DNA from 2 places in the Nocardioides sp. Z40_12 genome. Region 2 is predicted to be linked to the other one. Evidence: predicted binding sites of a transcription regulator. Region 2 holds the regulator's gene; the other holds the start of a gene.
What was found. Region 2 encodes LexA, which represses DNA repair genes until DNA is damaged. Its sites were predicted from a motif close to TCGAACANNTGTTCGA; they were not measured.
Positions count from the first base shown of each region.

Region 1: ruvC (crossover junction endodeoxyribonuclease RuvC) is a predicted target of LexA. The motif match lies at 1,457-1,472, and genes of this name have one in related genera.

Region 1 covers NZ_JBZAJA010000006.1:119,907-129,495, reverse strand. The annotation lists gene pdxT (pyridoxal 5'-phosphate synthase glutaminase subunit PdxT) at 1-562, shown strand, start outside; gene AC4BG9_RS12835 (YebC/PmpR family DNA-binding transcriptional regulator) at 623-1,387, shown strand; gene ruvC (crossover junction endodeoxyribonuclease RuvC) at 1,496-2,035, shown strand; gene ruvA (Holliday junction branch migration protein RuvA) at 2,032-2,631, shown strand; gene ruvB (Holliday junction branch migration DNA helicase RuvB) at 2,633-3,709, shown strand; gene yajC (preprotein translocase subunit YajC) at 3,762-4,067, shown strand; gene AC4BG9_RS12810 (adenine phosphoribosyltransferase) at 4,105-4,623, shown strand; gene AC4BG9_RS12805 (RelA/SpoT family protein) at 4,716-6,950, shown strand; gene AC4BG9_RS12800 (DUF349 domain-containing protein) at 7,025-8,263, opposite strand; gene AC4BG9_RS12795 (MBL fold metallo-hydrolase) at 8,350-9,072, shown strand; gene hisS (histidine--tRNA ligase) at 9,074-9,589, shown strand, end outside.
Region 2 covers NZ_JBZAJA010000001.1:573,276-582,864, reverse strand. The annotation lists gene AC4BG9_RS02760 (sulfotransferase family 2 domain-containing protein) at 1-654, opposite strand, end outside; gene lexA (transcriptional repressor LexA) at 689-1,417, opposite strand; gene AC4BG9_RS02750 (GNAT family N-acetyltransferase) at 1,516-2,301, opposite strand; gene AC4BG9_RS02745 (AAA family ATPase) at 2,403-3,149, opposite strand; gene AC4BG9_RS02740 (LysM peptidoglycan-binding domain-containing protein) at 3,378-3,767, shown strand; gene AC4BG9_RS02735 (hypothetical protein) at 3,966-4,409, opposite strand; gene nrdR (transcriptional regulator NrdR) at 4,795-5,265, shown strand; gene AC4BG9_RS02725 (vitamin B12-dependent ribonucleotide reductase) at 5,374-8,229, shown strand; gene AC4BG9_RS02720 (restriction system modified-DNA reader domain-containing protein) at 8,406-9,149, shown strand; gene AC4BG9_RS02715 (hypothetical protein) at 9,299-9,589, shown strand, end outside.

The DNA.
Region 1 (9,589 bases), on a different contig from region 2:
AGACGTCCCCGAGCACCTCGCGGCGCTCCGCTCGCTCGGGGCCGACCCCGTCCCCGTCCGCCGCCCGGCCGAGCTCGCCGCCTGCGACGGGCTGATCGTCCCGGGCGGTGAGTCGTCGACCATGAGCAAGCTCGCCGCCCTCTTCGACATGCTCGGTCCGCTGCGCGCCGCGGTCCGCGACGGACTCCCCGTCTTCGGGACCTGCGCCGGCATGATCATGCTCGCCGACCGGATCGAGGACGGCATCGCTGGCCAGGAGACGATCGGCGGCCTGCACGTCACGGTGCGCCGCAACGCGTTCGGGCGCCAGGTCGACTCCTTCGAGGAGAACCTCGACGTGACCGGGCTGGACGACCCGGTCCGGGCCGTCTTCATCCGGGCTCCCTGGGTCGAGAGCGTCGAGGACGACGTCGAGGTCCTGGCGCGGGTCGGGTCGGGGCCGGCCCTGGGTAGGATCGTGGCCGTCCGCCAAGGCCCCCTGATGGCGACCTCGTTCCATCCCGAGGTCGGCAGCGACGGCCGGGTCCACAAGATGTTCGTTGACCTGGTGCGTTCGGCCTGACGGCGTACCGAATCCAGGGCTGCACCCGAGAAGCCGTACTCGAGACTGATAGAGGGACTCATGTCAGGCCACTCCAAATGGGCGACCACGAAGCACAAGAAGGCCGCCATCGACGCGAAGCGCGGCAAGCTCTTCGCCAAGCTGATCAAGAACATCGAGGTGGCGGCTCGGCAGGGTGGTGGCGACCCCGGGGGCAACCCCACCCTCTACGACGCGATCCAGAAGGCCAAGAAGTCCTCGGTCCCCAACGACAACATCGACCGCGCCGTCAAGCGCGGCTCCGGCGCCGAGGCGGGGGGTGCGGAGTACCAGACCATCATGTACGAGGTCTACGGGCCCCAGGGCGTCGCGCTGCTCGTGGAGTGCCTCACCGACAACCGCAACCGCGCGGCCATGGAGGTGCGCACCGCGGTCACCCGCAACGGGGGCACCATGGCCGACCCCGGCTCGGTCTCCCGGCTCTTCACCCGCAAGGGCGTGGTCATGGTGCCCAAGGGCCAGGAGAGCCGCGAGGTCACCGAGGACGACGTCCTCGAGGCCACGCTCGAGGCCGGGGCGGAGGACGTCAACGACCTCGACGAGACCTTCCGGGTGATCTCCGAGGCCACCGACGTGGTGGCCGTGCGCACGGCGCTGCAGGCCGCCGGCATCGACTACGACTCCGCCGAGGTCGAGTTCGTGCCCAGCATGGAGATCCCGGTGGACGCCGACGCGGCGGCCAAGGTCTTCCGCCTCGTCGAGGCGCTCGAGGACCTCGACGACGTGCAGAACGTCTTCGCCAACTTCGACGTACCCGACGACGTGATGGCCCAGCTCGAGGACTGAGGCACCGCGCCCGGGCCGCCGTCTGCGTGTCGGCGGCGGCCCCCGCCGCGCCACGGGATAGCGTGTCGTGCGAACACACGTTCGGACGAGAGGGTGGCGATGCGTGTCCTGGGGATCGACCCCGGCCTGACCCGGTGCGGCATCGGCATGGTCGAGGGCGAGGTCGGCCGGCCGCTGAGCCTGGTCGACGTCAACGTGCTCCGCACCAGTGCCTCGCTCCCGGTCGCCGAGCGACTGGTCACCATCGAGAAGGGCATCGATGCCTGGCTCGACGAGTACCGGCCGGACGCGGTGGCTGTCGAGCGGGTCTTCGCCCGGTCCGACTCCAGCACGATCATGGGCACCGCACAGGCGAGCGGCATCGCCCTGGTCGCCGCGGCCCGGCGCGGGCTCCCGGTGGCCCTGCACACCCCCAGCGAGGTGAAGGCGGCCGTCTCCGGCAACGGACGGGCCGACAAGGCCCAGGTGGCCGCCATGGTGACCCGGATCCTGCGGCTGGCCGCGCCCCCCAAGCCCGCCGACGCCGCCGACGCGCTCGCCCTGGCCATCACTCACATCTGGCGCGGTGGCGCCCAGTCCCGTCTCGAGGCCGCGGTCGCCGCCCAGGCCGTCGCCGCCCGCCGACCCACCACCAGGAGACCCGCATGATCGCCTTCGTCCGCGGCCGGGTGGCCGCGCTCACCCTCTCCTCGGCGGTGCTGGAGGTGGGAGGGGTGGGCCTGGAGCTGATGTGCACCCCCGCCACCCTGGCGACGCTGCGTCCCGGCCACGAGGCGACCCTGCCCACCAGCATGGTCGTCCGCGAGGACTCCCTGACCCTCTTCGGGTTCAGCGACGACGACGAGAAGGCGTGCTTCGAGCTGGTGCAGACCGCCAGCGGGGTGGGGCCCAAGCTGGCCCAGGCCATCCTGGCGGTGCTGACTCCCGACGTGCTGCGGTCGGCGGTGGCCTCGGAGGACGTCAAGACCCTCACCAAGGTCCCCGGGATCGGTCAGAAGGGCGCCCAGCGCATCATCCTGGAGCTGCGGGACCGGCTGGGCGCACCGGCCGGCGGCCCGCGGGCCGCCGGCGCCGTGCCCGCGGCCGAGGCGTGGCGCGACCAGGTGCAGCAGGGCCTGGTGGGGCTGGGCTGGTCGGCGCGTGAGGCCGACAAGGCGGTCGAGGCCGTCGCCGGGCAGGCCGGGCCGGCCCCTGACGTCGCGGCGCTGCTCAGGGCCGCCCTCCAGACGCTGAGCAGGACCTGAGATGGATCCCGAGGAGTTCCTCTCGCTCAGCGAGGACGCGCACCTGCGCTCGCTGACCGCGGCGGAGGCCGAGGGCGACGAGCGGGCCGTGGAGGCGGCGCTGCGCCCCCGGGCCCTCGACGAGGTGGTGGGGCAGGTCCGGGTCAAGGACCAGCTCGGGCTCGTCCTCGAGGCCGCTCGGCAGCGCGGCCGGGCGCCGGACCACGTGCTGCTCTCCGGCCCGCCCGGGCTGGGCAAGACGACCCTGGCGATGATCATCGCGGCGGAGATGTCGGTGCCTCTGCGGCTGACCAGCGGGCCGGCGATCACCCACGCCGGCGACCTGGCGGCCATCCTCAGCGCGGTCAACGAGGGCGACGTCGTGTTCGTCGACGAGATCCACCGGATGTCGCGCCCGGCCGAGGAGATGCTCTACATGGCCATGGAGGACTTCCGGGTCGACGTGATCATCGGCAAGGGCCCGGGGGCCACCGCCATCCCCCTGGAGATCCCGTCCTTCACCCTGGTCGGCGCCACCACCCGGGCCGGCCTGCTGCCGGGCCCGCTGCGCGACCGGTTCGGCTTCACCGCCCACCTGGAGTACTACGAGCCGGCCGAGCTCGACCAGATCGTGCACCGGTCCGCCGGGCTGCTCGACGTCGACCTGACCGAGGGCGGATCGGCGGAGATCGCCTCGCGCTCGCGCGGCACCCCGCGGATCGCCAACCGGCTGCTGCGCCGGGTCCGCGACTACGCCCAGGTGCGCGCCGACGGCGTGCTGACCCGCGAGGTGGCGCGCGCCGCCCTGGATCTCTACGAGGTGGACGAGCTCGGACTGGACCGGCTGGACCGGGCCGTGCTCGACGTCCTGTGCCGCCGCTTCGGCGGCGGCCCGGTGGGCGTCTCCACCTTGGCGGTGGCGGTGGGGGAGGAGCGCGAGACCGTGGAGGAGGTCGCCGAGCCCTTCCTGGTGCGCAACGGCTTCCTGGCCAGGACGCCCCGGGGTCGCGTCGCCACCGCCGCCGCGTGGCAGCACCTGGGGCTCCCCGTGCCGGCCTCCGCGGGGCCGAGCCTCGACGAGGGTCTCTTCGACGACTAGGACCCACGTAGACTCGCGGGCGCACACCCACCCCCCGTCGAGAGGTCTTTTCGTGGAGTTCCTGCCCCTGGTCGCCATCGCCCTGGTCTTCTGGCTGCTGATCGTGCGGCCTGCCAGCCGACGCCAGAAGGAGGTCGCGAAGCTCCAGGCCGCCCTCGCCCCCGGCGACCGGGTGCTGCTCAGCTCGGGCATCTACGCGGTCGTCCAGGAGACCCAGGACGACCGGATCCGGGCCGAGATCGCCCCCGGTGTGGTCGTCGAGGTGGCCCGCGGTGCCGTGGCCGCGATCCAGCCCGCCCTCGTCGAGGGGCAGGGGCCGGACGACGCCCCGGACGGCCCGGCCACCCCGGGCTCCTGACGTGGAGTCTCCGGCCCTGCTCGAGGCGCGTGCCGCGATGACGCGTCTGGTCGTCGACGTGCCCGACTTCCCCACCCCCGGGGTGGTCTTCAAGGACATCACCCCCCTGCTCGCCGACCACACGGCCTTCGAGCTGGCCGTCGCCGCCCTGGCCGCCGCCGGGCAGGACCGGTCCGGCCGGGTGGTCGTGGACAAGATCGTGGGCATGGAGGCGCGCGGTTTCATCCTCGGCGCCCCGGTCGCGCTGGCCCTGGGGGCCGGCTTCGTGCCGGTGCGCAAGGCGGGCAAGCTGCCGCGCGAGACCCGCGCGGAGTCCTTCGACCTCGAGTACGGCTCGGCCACCCTCGAGATGCACCGTGACGCGGTCGCGCCCGGCGACCGGGTGCTGCTGGTCGACGACGTGCTGGCGACCGGGGGCACCATGGCCGCGGCCCGCCGGCTGGTCGAGGCGTGCGGGGGAGAGGTGGTCGGGATCTCGGTGCTGATGGAGCTGGGATTCCTCGAGGGCCGGGCAGCCTGCGGGGACCTCCCCGTGACCGTGCTGCAGACGGTCTGAGCCGGACTAGACTGACGGTTGTGACCGAGGAGACCGGAACGACCCAGGAGCCCGCCGCTCGCGGTGCCGAGCTTCCCGTCTCCGCCCGCTCGATGCGCGCCCGGCTGGCGCGGATCGGCACCAGGAGCCAGCCGGGGAACCCGGTGCTCGAGCCGCTCTTCCGAGCGGTCCGGGCCAACCACCCCAAGGCCGACCTGGCGCTGCTGGAGCGCGCCTACCTGACGGCCGAGAAGATGCACGGCACCCAGACCCGCAAGAGCGGCGATCCCTACATCACCCACCCGCTCGCCGTCACCACGATCCTGGCCGACATCGGGATGACCGAGCCCACCCTGGTCGCCGCGCTGCTGCACGACACGGTCGAGGACACGCCGTACACCCTGGAGGAGCTGCGCACCGACTTCGGTGACGAGGTCGCCGTGCTCGTCGACGGCGTCACCAAGCTGGACAAGGTCAAGTACGGCGACGCCGCCCAGGCCGAGACCATCCGCAAGATGATCGTGGCGATGTCGCGCGACATCCGGGTGCTGGTGATCAAGCTGGCCGACCGGCTCCACAACATGCGCACGCTGCGATACGTGCCGCAGGCGAGCCAGGAGCGCACCGCCCGCGAGACCCTCGACATCTATGCCCCGCTGGCCCACCGGCTCGGCATGAACACCCTCAAGTGGGAGCTCGAGGACCTCGCCTTCGCGACCCTGCACCCCAAGATCTACGACGAGATCGTGCGGATGGTGGCCGAGCGGGCCCCGTCGCGCGACCAGTTCCTGGCCCAGGTGATCGCCCAGGTCAAGGAGGACCTGAAGAACGCCCGGATCAAGGCCAAGGTCACCGGCCGTCCCAAGCACTACTACTCCATCTACCAGAAGATGATCGTCGGCGGCCGCGAGTTCTCCGACATCTACGACCTGGTCGGCATCCGCATCCTCGTCGAGGAGGACCGCGAGTGCTACTCGGTGCTGGGCGTCCTGCACTCGCGCTGGAACCCGGTCCTGGGGCGCTTCAAGGACTACGTGGCGATGCCCAAGTTCAACATGTACCAGTCGCTGCACACCACGGTGATCGGCCCGGCCGGCAAGCCGGTCGAGGTCCAGATCCGCACCTACGCGATGCACCGGCGTGCCGAGTACGGCGTCGCGGCGCACTGGAAGTACAAGGAGAACTCGCGCGACGGGGTCGACACCGACAAGCGCGGCGACCTCGACGACATGCACTGGCTGCGCCAGCTGATGGACTGGCAGAGCGACGTGGAGGACCCGGGCGAGTTCCTGGAGTCCCTGCGCTTCGAGATCAACCGGGCCGAGGTCTACGTCTTCACCCCCCGGGGCGACGTGATCGCGCTGCCGACCGGGGCGACGCCCATCGACTTCGCCTACGCCGTCCACACCGAGGTCGGGCACCACACCATCGGCGCCCGGGTCAACGGCCGCCTGGTGCCGCTGGAGTCCACCCTGGACAACGGCGACGTGGTCGAGGTCTTCACCTCCAAGGCGCCCACCGCCGCCCCGTCGCTGGACTGGCTCAACTTCGTCAAGTCCCAGCGGGCCCGCTCCAAGATCCGTCAGTGGTTCACCAAGGAGCGGCGCGAGGAGGCCACCGAGCGCGGCAAGGAGCAGATCGCCCGGCTGATGCGCAAGGAGGGGCTGCCCCTCAAGCGGCTGCTGTCGCACGAGTCGCTCACCGAGGCGGCCACCCACTACAAGCTGGGCGACGTCTCCGCCCTCTATGCCGCCGTCGGTGAGGGCAACCTGTCGGCCCAGGCCGTGGTGCGCCGGGTCATCGAGCTGCACGGCGGCGACGACGGCGCCGCCGAGGACCTCGCCGAGGCCGTGACCATCACCGGCCGCCGGAAGCGGCCGGACAAGGTCGTGTCGGTCGGCGACAGCGGCGTGGTCGTCCAGGGGAGCGGCGACGTCTGGGTCAAGCTGGCCAAGTGCTGCACCCCGGTGCCGCCGGACCCGATCCTGGGCTTCGTGACCAAGGGCGGCGGGGTGTCGGTGCACCGCAAGGACTGCACCAACGCCGAGAGCCTGCAGAGCCAGCCGGAGCGGCTGGTCCCGGTCGACTGGGCGCCGACGGCGCACTCGACCTTCCTGGTCAACATCCAGGTCGAGGCCCTGGACCGGGCGCGGCTGCTCTCCGACATCACCATGGCGCTGGCCGACACGCACGTCAACATCCTCAGCGCGACGCTGCAGACCACCCGCGACCGGGTCTCCAAGAGCCGGTTCACCTTCGAGATGGCCGACGCCACCCACCTGGACAGCGTGCTGCGTGCGGTGCGCGGGGTGCCCGGCGTCTTCGACGCCTACCGGGTCACCCAGTAGGCCGACGACTCCCGCTCACCCGGTCACCCGGGAGACGGGAGACCGGGACTCGCCGGGTCACCCGGGCCTCGGGCTCAGCCGGAGAACTCCTCGGCGGCGCGCCGCGCGGCGTCGAGGAACGCCTGCCGGGAGGCGAGGTTCTCCTCCAGCTCGCGCACCTGCTTGTCGCTGCCGGCGGCCCTGGCCTTCTCCAGCTTGGCCTCGAGGTCGTCGATGGCCGTCTGCAGCTTGCCGATCATGTCGTCGGCCCGGGCGGACTTCTCGGGGTCGGACTTGCGCCACTGGTCGTCCTCGACGCCGCGGATCGCCTGCTCCACCTTGCGCATCCGGCCCTCGAGGTCCTTGATCCGCTCGCGGGGGACCTTGCCGGCCTCGTCCCACCGGTCGGCCAGCGCCCGGAAGGCGGCCTTGGCGGCGTCCAGGTCGGTCACGGGCAGCAGCGCCTCGGCCTCGACCAGCAGCGCCTCCTTGACCTCGGCGTTCTTGGCGAACTCGGCGTCCGTGGCGGCGTTGGCCGCGTCACGGTTGCCGAAGAAGGTGTCCTGGGCGCCACGGAAGCGCTTCCAGAGCTTGTCGTCGACCTCGCGGGGCGCCGGTCCGGCGGCCTTCCAGTCGCGCATCAGGTCGCGGAAACGGCCCGAGGTGGGGCCCCAGTCGGTGGAGTCCGCGAGTGCCTCGGCCTCCTTGACCAGGCGCTCCTTGACCACGCGCGCCGCGTCGCGCTTCTCGTGCTGCTCGGCGAAGTGGCTCTTGCGGTGCCGGGTGTAGGTGGTGCGGGCCGAGGAGAAGCGGCGCCACAGGGTGTCGTCGGTGGCCTTGTCGAGGCGGGGGAGCGCCTTCCACTCCTCCAGCAGGTCACGGAGCCGGTTGGCGCCGTTGCGCCAGTCGCTGCTCTGGGCGAGCTTCTCGGCCTCGTCGACGATCTGCTCCTTGCGGGCCTTGGACTCCGCGGTGCGCTGGGCCTTCTCGGCCTTGCGCGCCTCCCGCTGGGCGGCGATGACCGGGCCGAGTGCGTCCAGCTTGGCCGCGAGCGAGTCGAGGTCGCCCACCGCGTTGGCCTCGACGACCTGGGCCCGCACCGTCTTGACGGCGGTGGTGGCCTCCTCCGGTGAGACCTTGCCGGCGGCGATCCGCTGCGCCAGCAGTCCCACCTCGAACTCGAGCGCCGCGTAGCGTTCGGTGAAGAACGCCAGGGCCTCCTCCGGGGTGCCGGCAGGGTAGGACCCCACCGCCCGTTCCCCTGCGGTGGTCGTGACGTAGACGGTGCCGTCCTCGGCCACCCGGCCCCACTCGGACTGCTTGCTCGCGCTCATGGGCGCCCATGCTAGTCAATGATCGGCTGGTCCTCGGTAGGCTGCTGACCGACAACCTCTCCTGAGTCGATCGAAGGTCCATCACCGTGTTCATCGCCGGCTTCCCCGCAGGCCCCTGGGGAACCAACTGCTACGTCGTCTCCACCGGTCCCGGCAACGAGTGCGTGGTGATCGATCCTGGCAAGGACGCGGCCGCCGGCGTCGACCAGGTCGTCCGCGAGAACCGCCTCAAGCCGGTGGCCGTGCTGGTGACCCACGGGCACGTCGACCACATGTGGTGCGTGGCCCCGGTGGCCGGCAGCTACGACGCCACCGCCTGGATCCACCCCCGCGACCGTCACCTGCTCGCCGACCCGATGGCCGGGATGTCGCGGGAAACCACCCAGATGCTCCTCGGCGGGAAGTACGAGTGGGCCGAGCCCGACGACGTCCGCGAGCTCAGCGACCGGCAGACCCTCGAGATCGCCGGCCTGAGCTTCCTGGTCGACCACACGCCGGGTCACACCGAGGGGTCGGTGACCTTCCGTACGCCGTACGGCGTGTCGGCCGGACAGCCGGACGTCTCCGAGGTGATGTTCTCCGGGGACCTGCTCTTCGCCGGGTCCATCGGCCGCACCGACCTGCCCGGGGGCGACCACCCCACGATGCTGCGCAGCCTCACCGACAAGGTGCTGCCGCTGGCCGACGACATCCTGGTGCTGCCGGGTCACGGTGAGCAGACCTCCATCGGCCGTGAGCGGGCGACCAACCCCTACCTGCGCGAGCTGCTCGACCAGGGCTCCTCGGCGCCCGTCACCCGGGGGCTGTGAGATGGCGCGGATCGCCCCGCTCAGCGGGTTCCCCGAGCTGCTCCCCGCCCAGCGGGTCGTCGAGCGCGACGTGATCGCCTCGCTGTCGCACACCTTCGAGCTCCACGGCTTCGCCAACATCGAGACCCGCGTCGTCGAGCCGCTGGACAGGCTGGCCAAGGGCGGCGAGATCGACAAGGAGATCTACGTCCTGCGGCGGCTCCAGGCCGACGACACGGCCGACGACACGGGTCTGGGCATGCACTTCGACCTCACGGTGCCGTTCGCCCGCTACGTCCTCGAGCACGCCGGTCACCTGGAGTTCCCGTTCCGCCGCTTCCAGATCCAGCCGGCCTGGCGCGGCGAGCGCCCGCAGGAGGGTCGCTACCGCCAGTTCACCCAGGCCGACGTCGACATCGTCGGCAAGGACACGCTGCCCTTCCACCACGACGTCGAGGTCATGTCGGTCATGGTCGACGCGCTGGACCGCCTGCCGGTGCCGCCGGTCTCGTTCCAGTTCAACAACCGCAAGCTGATC
Region 2 (9,589 bases):
GTTGCGCGGGCGGGCGGGCACGGCGGGCGCGCCGACCCGCTCGCAGACCTCGGCGAAGTCGCGGTCGAAGGTCTCCAGCCGTCCCACGAAGTCGACCCGGTCGAGGTCGATCAGTCGGGTCTGCAGCGCCAGGTGCTGGTCGGTGCCCGGGACGGCGCGCAGGTCGTGGGTGGCGGTCCACCGGGCGAACTCCTCGACCCGCTGCATCCGGGCGTGGGTGTCGCCGTCGAACTTGAAGTAGTTCGTGTTGACGACCTTGTCCTGCCAGGCCGAGAGGAACCGCTCGAGCGGGTCGCGGACGAAGGCGAAGGCGAAGTAGTCGGCGAAGAGCGCCGTCGGGTAGCGCACCCGCATCGCGTGGTCGACGTCGAGGGAGACCTCGTGGGTGGCGAAGTGGTGCCGCACGGTGCGGGTGGCGACCTTGGCGACCCGGTACCAGACGAAGCGGTGGCTGTGGCTGATCGTGAGGTTGTAGCCCAGCGCCGAGACCCAGCCGGCCTCCGCGCTCGCCCGGGAGAGCGCGTCGAGCAGGTCCTTCGACTCCGCCGTCAGCTTGAAGCGGTCGTCGGGCCGGGTGCGGAACACCTCCGGCGAGACCCCCTCGGCGAGCGGCGGGGCCGGTGAGGACTGGGGCTCTGCTCGGGACCGTCGCATCGCCGCGAGTTTAGCCTGACCTCCCGGGCCAGGATCACATGCGGCGCAGGACCGCGGTGACCTTGCCGAGGATGGTGGCGTGGGTGCCGTCGATCGGCTCGTAGGCGTCGTTGTGGGGCAGCAGCCAGACCTGGCCGTCCTTGCGCTGGAAGGTCTTGACGGTCGCCTCGCCGTCGATCATCGCGGCCACGATCTCGCCGTTGGCGGCATCCGGCTGCTGCCGGATCACCACGTAGTCGCCGCTGCAGATGGCCGCGTCGATCATCGAGTCGCCCGAGACCTCGAGGAGGAAGAGGGTGCCGTCGCCGACGAGCTGCTTGGGGAGCGGGAAGACGTCCTCGACGCGCTCCTCGGCCAGGATCGGCCCGCCGGCGGCGATCCGGCCGAGGACCGGGACGTACTGGGCGGCGGGCGCCGCGTCGCCCACGCCCGTCGGGTCGAACGACGACTCCTCGGCGCTGCTCATCGCCCGGCGGGCGGCCAGCACCTCGGGCAGGAAGACCTCCAGGGCCCGAGGGCGGTTGGGGTCGCGCTTGAGGTAGCCCTTCTCCTCCAGCACCTTGAGCTGGTGGGCGACGCTGCTGGAGCTGGTGAGGCCGACCTCCCGGCCGATCTCGCGCATGCTCGGCGGGTAGCCACGCTGCTCGAGCGAGTCCTTGATGGAGAGCAGGATCCGCTGCTGACGCGGGGTGAGCCCGGTCGCGTCCGGCGGCCCGTCCGGCATCGGGACGACCTTGCCGCTCGTCTCGCGCGTCTTGGGCATGCGGTGCCTCCTGGGGGTGGTGCGGTCTCGGTGACCTCACCGTAGTGCGCCAGGAGGCGGAGTTCAAACAGGTGTTCGAACGGGCGTGTCGCTCAGGGTCAGGGGCTGCAGACCCAGCTGACCACGTTGAACCCGGTACGGAAGCCCAGGTCCACCAGGGCCTGGTAGGTCTCCTCGGCGGCGATCACCGTGGCGGTGCCGGCGCCGGTCTCCCGGGCCCGGTTCATCATGGTGCCGGCCAGGGCTCGCTCGAGGCCGCGCCCGTGGGCCTGGGGGAGCGTGACGATGTTGCCCAGCATCACGCTGTTCCCGCGGCGGTGGGAGGTCCCGGCGCCCTGGGGGTCGCCGGTGAAGGAGCTGCGCGCGATGAAGAACTGGTGGTCGGCCGGGTCCATCGTGTCCAGGAAGTCCATGTGGGTGCCCCCGGCGTGCGCCGGGAGGCCGAGCCCGGCGAAGATCGTGGCCGCGACGGGCTCGGTGTGGTCGGGCCACACGACGTCGATGTAGACGTCGTCGGGGGCCTCGGGGTCGATCGGCCGGTCCAGGTTGACGTGCATCGCCGCCGCCTCGGTCGCCACCAGGCCGGCCTGGGCCAGAGCGGCCTCCAGTGCCGGGGTGGTGGTCTCGGGGGTGGTCATCCACTGGAAGGGGAGCCCTCGGTCAAGGAAGGGCGCCAGGAGCTCGGGGATGCGCCCGGCGACGTCGGCCGAGGCGATCCGGGCGTTGGCGATCACGTTGCACACCTCGAGCGGGAGGTGGGACCAGTAGACCGTGGCGTCCGGCTCTTCGACGGTCTTGAAGGCCGGGGACTGCGCCATGGTGACGACCAGGGCCTCGAGATCGGCCTCGATGGTCTCCATGGGAGTGGTCAGGAGATCGCGCATGCAGCCACGCTATTCGCGCGGGAATCACACCCGCATGCCTGAAACTGATGACATCACTGTGCTTTGTGGCGGATGGCGACCGGGCGCGGCGTTGGTGGTCCTCAGTCGAGGACGTGCCTCAGGTACTGCATCGGCGCGTCCAGGTAGCGCCGCCAGTGGCTCACCAGCTCCAGCTCGTCCCACGTCGTCTCCCGGATCCCCCACGGCCCCACCTCGAGGAGCCGGGCGCCGGGCAGGGCCGCCACCAGGGGAGAGTGGGTGGCGCACAGCACCTGCGCTCCGCGGCCGGCCAGCTCGTGCAGCGTCGCCACCAGGGCGATCTGGGCGCTGAACGACAGCGCCGCCTCCGGCTCGTCGAGGCAGTAGAGCCCGGGGGAGTCGAACCGGGAGCGCAGCAGGGCCAGGAACGACTCGCCGTGGCTCATCTCGTGGTAGCGCGGGTCCTGACCGGTGGCGAACCCCTCCTGCCGGGTGAAGTAGCCGTGCATCGTCTCGGCGCGCAGGAAGAACCCCCAGCGCGGGGCTCCCGGGGACTTCTCCAGGTCGAGCCACTGATGCAGCGGTGACTCGGTGGCACGCGTCCCCTCCTGCACGTTGCGGGTGCCCCCCTCGGCCGCGAGGCCGAACGCCATCGCCACCGCCTCCACCAGGGTCGACTTGCCGGACCCGTTCTCCCCGACGAGCAGCGTGACGCCCTCGGCCATCTCGAGTCCCTCGCGCAGCACCTGGGCGACCGCCGGGACGGAGGCGGGCCAGACTGCCTCGGGCGAGCCGGCGTCCGGCGCGGCGGCGTTGGCGACCACCCGTCGTACGACGCGTCGCTCACGTGTCCAGTCCTGCCTGCGCACGTGGCGAGGGTATCCGCCCGGTCGGCGGGGCGACACGCCGTCGAACAATTGTTCGGCCAGGTCCTTGATTCGTTCGAACACCTGATCTAACGTCGCACATGTGTTCGATCGAACGTGTGATCGAGACGGATCGCCCCAGTGCTTCGTCAGGACTGTCGGTGGTCGCAGTTAGACATCAGTTCGACAGCAACACCCACAGGCTGACCGCCACTTCCCCAGGAGGTCCCGATGAGCACGATGACTCTCACCCCCACCCGCCAGCTCGCCCCCGTCCGTGAGCTGCGGCCTGCTGCGCCCCGTGCGGAGGTTCGACCGGAGCGGGGCGGCGTCCGCCTGACCCGGCGCGGCCGTGTCGTCGTCTTCGTCGCCGCTCTCCTCTTCGTGCTCGTCGCGGGAGTCTTCCTGGGCGGCGGCTCTGTCGCCACGCAGGAGTCGGGCACGCCGGCGCCCACCGAGATCGTGATGGTCGAGGACGGCGACACCCTGTGGGGCATCGCCGCCGCGATCGCCGAAGACGGTGACGTGCGCGCCGTGATGGGGGAGATCGAGCGGCTCAACGCCCTCGACTCCGGAATGGTCACGATCGGCCAGAAGCTCCGCGTCCCGCTCGCTGAGTGACGAAGCCGCTGGCCTCACCCCTCCAGCCTCCACCGGTCGCTTCGACCCCGGCCGGTGGATACAACTGAATAGTTTCCGCCGGTCGCCTCGACCCCGGCCGGCGGATGGGGAAGACAAGAGGCGGGGCCCTGCCGGGCCCCGCCTCTCCCTGTGTCCAAGGGCGGGCATCGTCGTGGGGCCCGCCGTCGGTCGGGCAGGTCAGCGGCGAGAGATCCGGCGACCGCCCGGAGGCCGAGCTGCCCGGGCCGGGGGAGCGGGCGCCGGGTCCGACGTGGGCTCGGCCGGCCCCGGGAGGTCCTCCGGCTCGGAGCGGTGGGCGGCAGCTTCTCTGGCCAGCCCGAGCGCCGCGCTCAGACGGGAGGCGAGCATCAGCCCCACGAAGAGGCAGGCCATGGCGCCCAGCGAGGCGAGCGCCAGCATCAGCCAGCCGCCGGAGCTGCCGGAGCGTCCGGCGATGCCGAAGTCGATGGCGGCGTAGACGAGGTAGCCCCAGGCGATCACGCAGAGGGTGATCCCGGCGGCGAGCCCCAGGATTGCTGGGTCGAAGGGCGGCGCGGAGCGCGCGGGCCGGGCGGCGCGGGCCGGGCGGCTCGCGCGGGCAGGAGCCGCCCGCCTCGCGCCTGCTCTCTTCCCCGTCGCCACGGCCTCATTGTGTCAGGCCGGTCCAGTCCCGCGGCCCGGGGATCGGGGCCGCGACACGCCGCGGTCCAGACCGATCCGGACCCCGGCAGGGGCCCTGACCTGCGACTTTGCCGGTGCCCGAGGGCGTCCTGCGAAACCGGGCGCCGACTTCGCCGGTTCAGGTTGCGCAGGTGGTGCCGGGGACGTACGGTTACCACTACATCTAGTAGTTACACCGTTGTGGTTTTCCACATGTAGTTAACAGTCGCCGGGCTCCCACCCACAGGCGAAGCCGATTCATCCACAGGAAATAGCCGCTCATCCACAGGTGTTAGACCTGTAAGGGCGGTGTCGTCGCGGTGCCCGGAAGGGCTCCTCTCGTCGACCCGAACGGAAGGAGACCCCCATGCACTGTCCGCACTGCCGGCACACCGACACGCGGGTCCTCGACTCCCGGGTCTCCGACGACGGCGGCCAGATCCGCCGCCGGCGTACCTGCCAGGCCTGCGGCAAGCGGTTCAGCACCGTCGAGCAGATGCAGCTGCTGGTGCTCAAGCGCTCCGGCGCCACCGAGCCGTTCGCCCGGGAGAAGGCCATCCACGGGGTCCGCAAGGCCTGCAAGGGCCGGCCGGTGACCGAGGACCAGCTGGCCTGCCTCGGCCAGGCGGTCGAGGACACCCTGCGCAGCGAGGGGGTCGCCGAGGTGCCGGCCCACGAGGTCGGCCTCGCCATCCTCAGCCCGCTGCGCGAGCTCGACGAGGTCGCCTACCTGCGCTTCGCCTCCGTCTACCGCGCGTTCGAGAGCGCGGCCGACTTCGAGGCGGAGATCGCCATGCTGCGCGCCGAGCGCGCGGCGCTGCCCGTCCCGACGGGCTAGCCCACGATCCGCCCGGCACGTAGTGGGGAAGCTGCGTGCCGGGCGCTCAACACAGAGCAAGAACCAGATGACAGACCGACGCAACGAAGCCAGGACTGAGGAGAACCCATGACGAAGACGGTGAACAAGGGGGGCCTGAAGATGCAGCGCATCTTCAGCACCGAAGGCACCCACCCCTACGACGCGATCAACTGGGAGCGCCGCGACGTCGTCCAGACCAACTGGAAGACCGGCGAGGCCGTCTTCGAGCAGCGCGGCGTCGAGTTCCCCGACTTCTGGAGCGTCAACGCCTCCACGATCGTCACCACCAAGTACTTCCGTGGCGCCGTGGGCACCGACGCGCGCGAGTGGAGCCTCAAGCAGCTCATCGACCGCGTGGTGAAGACCTACACCAAGGCCGGCATCGACCACGGCTACTTCGCGACCCCCGCGGACGCCGAGATCTTCGAGCACGAGCTCACCTGGCTGCTGGTCAACCAGTACTTCTCGTTCAACTCCCCGGTCTGGTTCAACGTCGGCACCTCTTCCCCGCAGCAGGTGTCGGCCTGCTTCATCCTCAGCGTCGACGACTCCATGGACTCGATCCTCAACTGGTACAAGGAAGAGGGGTTCATCTTCAAGGGCGGTTCTGGCGCCGGCCTCAACCTCTCCCGCATCCGCTCGTCGAAGGAGCTGCTGAGCAGCGGCGGCACGGCCTCGGGCCCGGTCTCCTTCATGCGCGGTGCCGACGCCTCCGCGGGCACCATCAAGTCGGGCGGCGCCACGCGCCGGGCCGCCAAGATGGTCGTCCTCGACGTCGACCACCCCGACATCGTCGAGTTCGTCGAGACCAAGGCGCGCGAGGAGGACAAGATCCGCGCGCTGCGCGACGCCGGGTTCGACATGGACCTGGGCGGCAAGGACATCACCTCCGTGCAGTACCAGAACGCCAACAACTCGGTGCGCGTCAGCGACGAGTTCATGCGGGCGGTCGAGGACGGCCGTGAGTTCGGCCTGCGGGCCCGCGACACCGGCGAGGTCATCGAGACCGTCGACGCGCGTGAGCTCTTCGCCAAGATCAGCAAGGCCGCCTGGGAGTGCGCCGACCCGGGCCTGCAGTACGACGACACCATCAACGACTGGCACACCAACCCCGAGACCGGCCGGATCACCGCGTCCAACCCGTGCTCGGAGTACATGTCGCTCGACAACTCCTCGTGCAACCTGGCGTCGCTCAACCTGCTGAAGTTCCTCAAGGACGACGACACCTTCGACGCCGACCTCTTCGCCAAGGCGGTCGAGTTCATCATCACCGCGATGGACATCTCGATCTGCTTCGCCGACTTCCCGACCGAGTCGATCGGCCAGACCACCGTCGACTACCGCCAGCTCGGCATCGGCTACGCCAACCTCGGCGCGCTGCTGATGGCGATGGGCCTGGGCTACGACTCCGAGGGTGGCCGCTCGATGGCCGCCGCGATCACCAGCCTGATGACCGGGACGTCGTACAAGCGCTCCGCCGAGCTCGCCTCCGTGGTGGGCCCGTACGCCGGCTACGCCCGCAACGCCGAGGCCCACAAGCGGGTCATGCGCAAGCACCAGTCGGCCAACGACCAGGTGCGGGTGCTGCACACCGAGGACAGCCGGGTGCTCAAGCTGGCCACGAGCGCGTGGGCCGAGGTGATCAAGCTGGGCGAGAAGAACGGCTTCCGCAACGCACAGGCCTCCGTGCTCGCACCCACCGGCACCATCGGCTTCATGATGGACTGCGACACCACGGGCATCGAGCCCGACTTCTCCCTGGTGAAGTTCAAGAAGCTCGTCGGCGGCGGCTCGATGCAGATCGTCAACCAGACGGTGCCGCGGTCGCTGAAGAAGCTGGGCTACCAGCCCGAGCAGATCGAGGCGATCGTCGCCTACATCGCCGAGCACGGTCACGTCATCGACGCGCCGGGTCTCAAGCAGGAGCACTACGAGGTCTACGACACCGCGATGGGTGCGCGCGCGCTGGCCCCGATGGGTCACGTGCGGATGATGGCGGCGTGCCAGCCGTTCCTTTCCGGTGCGATCTCCAAGACGGTCAACCTGCCGGAGAACGCCACGGTCGAGGAGATCTCCGACATCTACCTGCAGTCCTGGAAGCTGGGGCTCAAGGCGACGGCGGTCTACCGCGACAACTGCAAGGTCGGCCAGCCGCTGGCCAGCGGCAAGGGCGAGAACAAGGGCCAGGACTCCAACAAGGCCGCGGCCGCCGCCGTCGAGCCGACCGTGGTGGAGAAGGTCGTCTACGCCCCCACCCGCAAGCGCCTGCCGAAGTCGCGGGTCTCGCGGACCACGTCGTTCACCGTCGGTGGCGCCGAGGGCTACATGACTTCTGGTGCCCACGACGACGGCGAGCTCGGCGAGGTCTTCCTCAAGCTCGGCAAGCAGGGCTCGACCCTGGCCGGCGTGATGGACGCCTTCTCGATCGCGGTCTCGATCGGCCTGCAGTACGGCGTCCCGCTGGAGACCTACGTCTCGAAGTTCACCAACCTGCGCTTCGAGCCCGCCGGTCTCACCGACGACCCGGACGTCCGGATGGCGCAGTCGATCATGGACTACATCTTCCGCCGCCTGGCGCTGGACTACATGTCCTTCGACGAGCGGTCGATGCTCGGCATCTACTCCGCCGAGGAGCGGCAGCGCCACCTCGAGACCGGCTCCTACGAGCCGCTCGTCGAGATCAGCGAGGCCGAGTCCCTGAAGACCGACACCGCGTCCTTCGACCTCGAGGAGGTCGAGACCAAGGACACCCACGGTGCCGAGGCCCGCGAGGTGCCGGCCAAGCCCACCACGGGTGAGGCGCACACCTCCGCCGAGCTCTTCGAGAAGCTCACCGGAACCGCGGTCGACAGCCCGCTGTGCATGACCTGCGGGACGAAGATGCGTCCGGCCGGCTCGTGCTACGTGTGCGAGGGGTGTGGGAGCACCTCGGGTTGCAGCTGATCTGACCTGCATAGGACGACAGTCCGATGCTGAGCGAACGACAAGTGCTGCGACAAGTGCTGAGTTCGTGATCAGCCACTGAACGACAACGACTGAGCCCCCGAAGGAATCCTTCGGGGGCTCAGGCGTTCTTGCTTGGTGCTTTCGACCAACACGCGGCGCTACGCATCGCGGTCGTGGAGCGCAACCACGCCATGCGCGTCGACGCATACGAGTGGGACAAGCCGGGCGTCTACATCCTTCTCGACCCGCCGCAAGCCGACGGCTCGTGGGGCTGCTACGTCGGGAAGGCACCGGCTGGCCTGCGGAGCAGGCTCACCGCGCACGTGCGAGGCAAAGACCACTGGCGGCGTGCCCTGCTGGTGCAACGCGACACGACACATGGGTTCAACTCCGCACAGGTCGCCCTGCTCGATGCCGCCGAAGACGCCCGCCCCTCCAACGGGAACCGCCCCTCGGATGAGACCCTGCCCGCGTTCGAACGCGCCTCGCTCCAGAACGCGATCACCCCAATCGCCCGCGTCCTCAGACTGTTGGGCTACGACACCGCCACCGCTGACGACTCGGGCACCATCACCACGACCACCCGTGCCACCCGGACCAGCCGCTTCGTGGGCATCACCCTCAAGCAAATCATCACAGCAGGCTTCCTCCCCACCACCCCCACGACAGTGACGTCCACCAACTCGGCGTGGCCAGCCAGCGGCACCCTCAACACCGACGGCACTATCCCCTACCAAGGCGCCACCTACCCCACGCCCTCGGCAGCAGCCGCCGCCGTGAAGGGCGGCGCAGTGAACGGCTGGGACTTCTGGGCCACCGAAGACGCAAGCGGCAAAACCACCCTCGCCACATGGCGTGCTCGCTTCGTTGACGCCAAGACAGCGCCGAGTGCCTCACCGCCGCCAACGGTCGCTTGAGACTGTCAGCGAAGCAGGCACCTGTCGTCGACTGCTGTTGAATTGTTGACAGGCTCCCTCCGATGGTCGTCCTATAGAAAGTCAAATGACGGGGCGATAGAGGGCGTGCAGTCATTATCCCCCACGCGAATCATGAAGGGCAGTGCGACATGAATGTCGAAACCAAGAGGTCTCAGTGCGTTACGGGATTCGTCGTACTTTCTGCGCTCATCGCCGTTAGTGGTGGTTTGCTCGCGGACCTGCTGTTCCCGCAGAAGCACATGATGGCTCCCGGCGGCCGTACTAACCACGGGCTGGAGGTTGCGTTTAATAGCAGTGCCATCTTCTACGCGTCGGTGTTTGTGGTCAGCCTTCCCCTTGGCCTGCTCACCTTCGGATCTCGCACCACCGCCGTCATCCATGAGTCGGCGGTCGCCGTCGCAGGCATCCTTGCCGCGCTG